2 regions of the Comamonas sp. lk genome follow, and region 1 is predicted to be linked to the other one. Evidence: predicted binding sites of a transcription regulator. Region 1 holds the regulator's gene; the other holds the start of a gene.
What was found. Region 1 encodes sigma-54, which starts transcription at its own class of promoters, with help from an activator protein. Its sites were predicted from a motif close to TGGCANGNAANCTGCTTT; they were not measured.
Positions count from the first base shown of each region.

Region 1 (3,372 bases):
GAAGCAATTGTTTGATCATTCCACCTTCACCGCGCCCTTCAACGTCTTCATGCTGATGTTCAGCAAGGTGCCGCGCACGCCTTATCTGCCCACAAGCACCTTCCCCGAGCTGGCGCCGCTGCAGGCCAACTGGCGCGAAATCCGCGAAGAAGCCGTCAATCTGCAGAAAAACATGCAGATCAAGGCCGCCGCCAACAATGACGATGCAGGCTTCAACTCCTTCTTCAAGACCGGCTGGAAGCGCTTTTATCTGAAGTGGTATGGCGATGCCCACCCCTCGGCCATGGAGCTGTGCCCCAAGACCACGGCGCTGGTCAAATCCATTCCCAGCGTGAAGGCCGCCATGTTTGCCGAGCTGCCGCCCGGTGCCAAGCTCAATCTGCACCGCGATCCCTATGCGGGCTCGCTGCGCTACCACCTGGCCGTGCTGGCGCCCAATGACGACCGCTGCATGATCGAAGTGGATGGTCAGCCCTACAGCTGGCGCGAGGGCGAGGGCGTGATCTTCGACGAGACCTATATGCACTGGGCCGAGAACCGCTCGGAAGGCAATCGCATCGTGCTGTTTTGTGATGTGGAGCGCCCCATGACCAACGGTTTTGCCCAGTGGCTCAATCACTGGCTGGGCAAGAATGTGGTGGCCGCCGCCAGCTCGCCCAACAACGAGGGTGATCCCCGCGGCATGATCAGCAAGCTTTTCAAGATTTCCTTCTACGCCGGCAAGTACCGCCGCGCCTTCCGCAGCTGGAACCCGACCTTCTACAAGGTCCTCAAATTTGGGCTGATGATTGCCGTGCTGGCGCTATTCATCTGGTGGTTGATCCCGAACTGATGGATGCCGCCTGAGGCGCTTTGCGCACCAAATTAAAAAGCCGCTGAGCATGGCATCAGCGGCTTTTTTGTTGGGCGTGGCTTACAGCGCCTTGCGCAACGTGGTGGTGGGGATCTTCAGCTGCTCGCGATACTTGGCCACGGTGCGACGGGCGCATTCAATGCCTTGCTCCTTGAGCATATCGGCCAGCTTGGCGTCCGACAGCGGTTTTTTCGTGTCTTCCGCATCCACAAACTGCTTGATCAGCGCCCGCACAGCCGTGCTGGAGGCGCTGCCGCCGGTCTCGGTGCCCAGGCCCGAGCCGAAGAAGTACTTGAGCTCGAACGTGCCTTGGGGCGTGGCCATGTACTTAGCCGTGGTTACGCGGCTGATGGTGGATTCATGCAGGCCCAGGGCATCGGCAATATCGCGCAGCACCAGCGGGCGCATGGCCAGCTCGCCATGCACAAAGAAGTTTTTCTGCCGCTCCACAATCGCTTCCGACACCCGCAAGATGGTGTCAAAGCGCTGCTGGATGTTCTTGATAAACCAGCGCGCTTCCTGCAGCCGCTGCTGCAGTGCCGCATGGCCTTCGCTGTTCTTGTGGCGGCGCAGCACGCCGGCATAAATGTCATGCACCTTGAGCCGCGGCATGACTTCGGTGTTGAGGCGAACGGAAAACTCCATCCGGCCCGAGCCGACACGCACCGGGCGCACGATGACATCGGGCACCACGATATGGCGCTCCACATCCACGAAGCGGCGGCCGGGTCGCGGCTCCAGCCGCGCAATCAGGGCCAGGGCCTCGCGCAAAGCTTCCTCGCGCGCGCCGCACAGGCTGGAGAGCTTGCGCATATCGCGTCGCGCCAGCAAGTCCATGGGCTGGCAGCACATGGACAGGGCCAGTTGCAGCACATCCCAGTGCTTTGCTGTCGTGCCCTCATCTTCGGCCAGACGAATCAGATCGCGCAGCTGCAGTTGCAGGCATTCGGCCAGATCGCGTGCACCCACGCCCACGGGCTCCAGGCTTTGCAGCAACTTTAGCGCCATGGCAAAGCGCTGCTCCAGCTCTTCGCGCTCTTCCAGGTCGTCACCGGCCAGGCTGTAGGCCAGATCGGCCAGAGGCTCTTCCAGATAACCGTCGTCGTTCAGCGATTCGATCAGAAAGCGCAGCGCCGCGCAGTCCTCGGCACTCAGGCGCAGGCTGAGCGCCTGGCGGTGCAGAAAATCGCTCAGGCTTTCATGCTCGCGCGCCAGATCGATGGCGTCGGTTTCCTCGTCGCCATCGCTTTTGCGGCTGCCGGACGAGGAGGGGCCATCCCATTCGCTGCTGGATTCGCCCCCCCATTCCCCGTCTTGTCCGTCGGCACCGTCGCCGCTCCAGTCCAGCGTCTCGGGGGTTTCGGTGGTCGGCGTTTCCGCTATGGTTTCAGAAGCTGCTTGTGTTGATGAATATTCAGTTTCAGATGAGTAGCCATCTGAAGTGCCCATGGATTCGGCGGCAGCCGCTTCCATAGAAGGAGCGTCCATCGGCGCATCGACGTCGTCGCCGTCGCGCTCCAGAAACGGGTTGTCCACCAGCATCTGTTCGACTTCCTGCGCCAGCTCCAGCGTGGACAGTTGCAGCAACTGAATCGACTGCTGCAGCTGCGGCGTGAGCGACAGATGCTGGGATACGCGTAAGGACAGGCCCGGCTTCATCAACTGAACATCCTTGATGTGCAAGCGACCCCGGCATGCCCCCGATGCAGGGACAGCAGCCACAGGAAACGGGGGAGCGCGGTGGTCAACTCACGCATCACATGCGGAAGTGTTCACCCAGGTAGACTCGGCGCACATCGGCGTTGTCCACGATCTGCTCTGGCGTACCTTCGGCCAGTACATGGCCGTCGCTGATGATGAAGGCGTGGTCACAGATACCCAGGGTTTCGCGCACGTTGTGATCGGTAATCAGCACGCCAATGCCGCGCTCTTTCAAGAAGCCGATGATGCGCTGGATTTCGATCACCGCGATGGGGTCGATACCGGCAAACGGCTCATCGAGCAGAATGAAGCGTGGCTGCGTGGCCAGGGCGCGGGCGATTTCCACCCGGCGGCGTTCGCCCCCGGACAGGGCCAGCGCCGGAGACTGGCGCAGATGCTCCACGCGCAATTCCTTGAGCAGATTGTTCAGCCGCTTGTCTATCTCTTCCTTGGAGAGCAGCTTGCCTTGCTCGTCCTTTTGCAGTTCCAGCACGGCGCGGACGTTTTCTTCCACGCTGAGCTTGCGGAAAATCGAGGCTTCCTGCGGCAGATAGGACAGTCCCAGGCGCGAGCGCTGGTGAATCGGCATATTGCCCACGGCATGGCCGTCGATGAAGATCTCGCCGCCATCGCTGCGCACCAGACCCACGATCATGTAAAACGAGGTGGTCTTGCCCGCGCCGTTGGGGCCCAGCAGACCGACGACCTCGCCTTTTTGCACGGACAAAGACACGTCCTTGACCACCTTGCGGCTGCCATAGGACTTGGCCAGATGCCTGGCCTCCAGGCGGCTGTCCGCTTCGCCGCTGCGCAGGGTG
Region 1 covers NZ_UOOB01000002.1:757,440-760,811, forward strand. The annotation lists gene EAO39_RS22300 (aspartyl/asparaginyl beta-hydroxylase domain-containing protein) at 1-832, shown strand, start outside; gene EAO39_RS22305 (RNA polymerase factor sigma-54) at 914-2,512, opposite strand; gene lptB (LPS export ABC transporter ATP-binding protein) at 2,610-3,372, opposite strand, start outside.

Region 2 (3,372 bases), on a different contig from region 1:
GCATGGCGATCACAGCATTGCCAGCATTCAGCCGTCTGAGCTGCCAGCAGTTCAACACCCCACTATGATGCCCTGATTGATTTGCGCTGCCCGGCCTGGCGGCTTATCCCAGAGTAAAGCCGGGCCAGAAACACCGCTGGACTCGCGCGTGCGCCCAGCCCCAACACGAAAGAAAAACCCTCATGTCCTCTCTTACCCACTTCGACGCCCAAGGCCAGGCCCATATGGTGGATGTTGGCGCCAAACCCAGCACCCACCGCGTGGCCGTGGCCCAAGGCCAGATCACCATGAAGCCCGAAACGCTGGCGATTGTGCAAAACGGCACAGCCAAAAAAGGCGACGTGCTGGGCATCGCCCGCATCGCCGCCATCATGGCCGCCAAAAAGACCAGCGACCTCATCCCTCTATGCCACCCCCTGGCCCTGACCCGCGTGGCCGTAGAGTTTGAGCTGCAACCCGAATCCCACTACATCCTCTGTACCGCCACCGTAGAAACCATGGGCCAGACCGGCGTAGAAATGGAAGCCCTGACCGCCGTGCAAGTCGGCTTATTGACTATCTACGATATGTGCAAGGCAGTGGATAAGGGGATGGTGATGGGAGGGATCAAGGTAATGGAGAAGCGGGGGGGAAAGTCGGGAAGCTGGGTGGCTTGACAAGTTGATTATGCGAGGCAGCGATTTTAGAAATTTCTTGCTTCGACTCTAAAAAGAATCTATTGGCACAAAGCCTACGGGCAAAGCTGTCTCAGCATCGATCAGTACCGTCCAAGCTGTTTTTCGGGCGATTAGAGGCAAGCTTCGCAGAGTATCAGGATGACGCCCTGTTAGATTAATCGCGTGCTCGATGATGTGAGATTGAGCTGGGAAGCGCTCCTTGAGTTCAGTCACCGATTTCGATTCCTTCAAAATATCACCACGAGCTATTTCATAGGACTGCCATAGGGCAGGTTGTGCAGCTTGGGGAATACCTGCCAACGCCAATATAGTTGAGTTATAACTTTCATTGGCACTTTTGAAAGAACGCAAAGATAACAGAGTGGGCCCGGTTAGTGGCGAAGACTGTAGCTCAGCTGGTGCTTGAGTCAACGTAGCCAAGTCAACGTCCACGGCATGCACTACGGCCATACGATGGTATTCAAATACCAAGTGTATAGGACGTGCCGTAAAAACGGCCCATATCCCATAAGACAGCGCAGCCAGTTGAAGCAAACCCACCACGGTGAAGTCCATCAGCAAATGACGAGGTGTTTTGGTGCGGTCGAATATCACTAGCGTGATGAGAGGACCCAGCACCACGTCTACTAACACGACCCATAAAAAAAGTTCGCGTCCACCGGAAAGTTCACGGTACGGAAATGGGTACCACAGGCCGAACACTAACAAGGCTGCCAAGGTAGCAACCAATAAGCTAATAGCCAAGTGAATGGTGCTGGCGCGCAGGCGCCATCTCAAAGAATGCATTTTTTGCGCTCATCAACCAAGTGGATACCCTTTGATTTTTACTACGGGTAGAGGGAGACGGATCATGGGCAAGAGATTAAAAAGCGAGGCATTTTCTGGCCACTAAGCAGTAATGCTTTAGGACAAAAAAAGACGGCCATCAGGCCGCCTCTTCGTCGCACAAAACTCTTTTAGGCAGCGCGGCAAGAACCTGGCAAGAACTTGGCCAAGATTGGAACAGTTCCGCCCGGGCCACACAGCCAGCTGTTCACAACGCCACCGGCCGCTGGTGGAATACATGTAGAAAAGGTCGTTTGGGTTGAAGCAGAGCAAGCCTCCATCACCAAGGCTCCACCTTCAGCACCTGCAGCCGCGTTTTTAATATTTCTCGTGGTCACCGTAACCACAGCATCAGCTGTTACCGGTGTGGCAGTCAAACCTGTAGTTTGAATCGATGCCACGTACTTGGTACCAGTAGAGCCATCGGTCGTGGCAGCGTATTCACAACCCCATCCATTGGCAGCGACCGTCTGGCCAGCAGGCAGGCTTTGGATCGCTTCAGTGATGGAGGTTCGGCACGCAGAGCCAGCCAATATTGCTTCAGAAACCTTAGCACGGATCGTGTAGTCCTGATAAGCCGGCAAAGCCACGGCAGCCAAAATACCGATAATCGCCACAACGATCATCAGCTCGATCAGGGTGAAACCCTTTTGAATGGAACGCTTCATACGAAATTCCTTGGTTGAAGAAGTATGTTCCTTTCAAGCAATCGTCGTGCCAAGTGTTGAGCACAGACAGAGGGACTTCTGTACTGACATTTTTCGCCGCGCGACAGTTGCCAAAAAGTGCCTCTTTTGACTTATCCAGGCAACGATGGTGACAATTTTGTAAGTATCAGCCTACGCATCTTTGAATGTCGATGCCAAGGTACGCCATCACCCCACCACAAACTGCATGCGCGTCCCTGCCAGCTCCATGGTGTCGCCATTGAGCAGAGGCACGGGCAGCGGGCCGACTTCCTGGCCGTTGAGCTTAAGCGATGCGCTCTCGCCTTCCATGTGGGTCAGCACAAAGCCATGGGGCTTTTGGGTGATGGAAGCGATGGTCACACCCGGGCGGCCCAAGGTGGTAACCACTTTATAGAGTGAGACTTCCTTGCCTGTCATGCTGCCGCTGAGCATTCGCACCACTGCATGCCGCTCGGGCAGCATGGACGACATGCCGTGCTGTGTAGGCGCAAAGCCGGTGAGCTCGCCAAAACCGGAAGGCGTGCTGAGTCTGCTGTGCACGTCATCGGCGCTCTCCGCCATGGCGGAAGAGACGGCGGCAATGGCTTCCAGTGCGGCAGAGGTGCGAGCGGGCTCTTCGCCGGCGCTTACAAAGCGGATTTTGTAGCGTCCGATATCCAGCAGATCGCCATGCACCAAGCTGTGACGCTGCACGGATTTGCCGTTGACATAGGTGCCGTTGGTGCTGCGCAGGTCTTCGATCGCTACAGCGCCGTCGGCCATGGTGATCACGGCATGCTCGCCGCTGACGGCAAGGTTGTCGATCACGATGTCGTTGTATGGACGTCGGCCCAGAGTGGTGCGCTCTTTGGTGAGCGGTACTTCTTTGACCACAGCGCCATCGATAGAAATGACCAAGATCGGCATGCTCGAAAGCTCCTGAATGCAGCGGGACAGACCCGAGGATAGTTTGGCAGTTACTGTTTGAAACAATGACCACCTCATGGGTGATTCTATGAAAACAGCCCCTGTTGCGAACCGGACCCCGCTTCAAATACAGCAAAAGCCTGCACAGTCGACTGACTGTGTATGCTCTTTGACACAGTCATTCTCAACGGAACATCGGGTAATGGTCAAAACAAGCTTGTGCTTGGAGATCCTGGGCCTTGCGCGACCCGGTGGGCATTCTCCATCAGCACCAC
Region 2 covers NZ_UOOB01000001.1:143,455-146,826, forward strand. The annotation lists gene moaC (cyclic pyranopterin monophosphate synthase MoaC) at 183-656, shown strand; gene tfpZ (TfpX/TfpZ family type IV pilin accessory protein) at 705-1,463, opposite strand; gene EAO39_RS00640 (pilin) at 1,634-2,170, opposite strand; gene EAO39_RS00645 (FHA domain-containing protein) at 2,378-3,097, opposite strand; gene EAO39_RS00650 (Stp1/IreP family PP2C-type Ser/Thr phosphatase) at 3,304-3,372, opposite strand, start outside.
Region 2: a site for sigma-54 is predicted at 2,205-2,222, ahead of EAO39_RS00640 (pilin). Genes of this name have one in related genera too.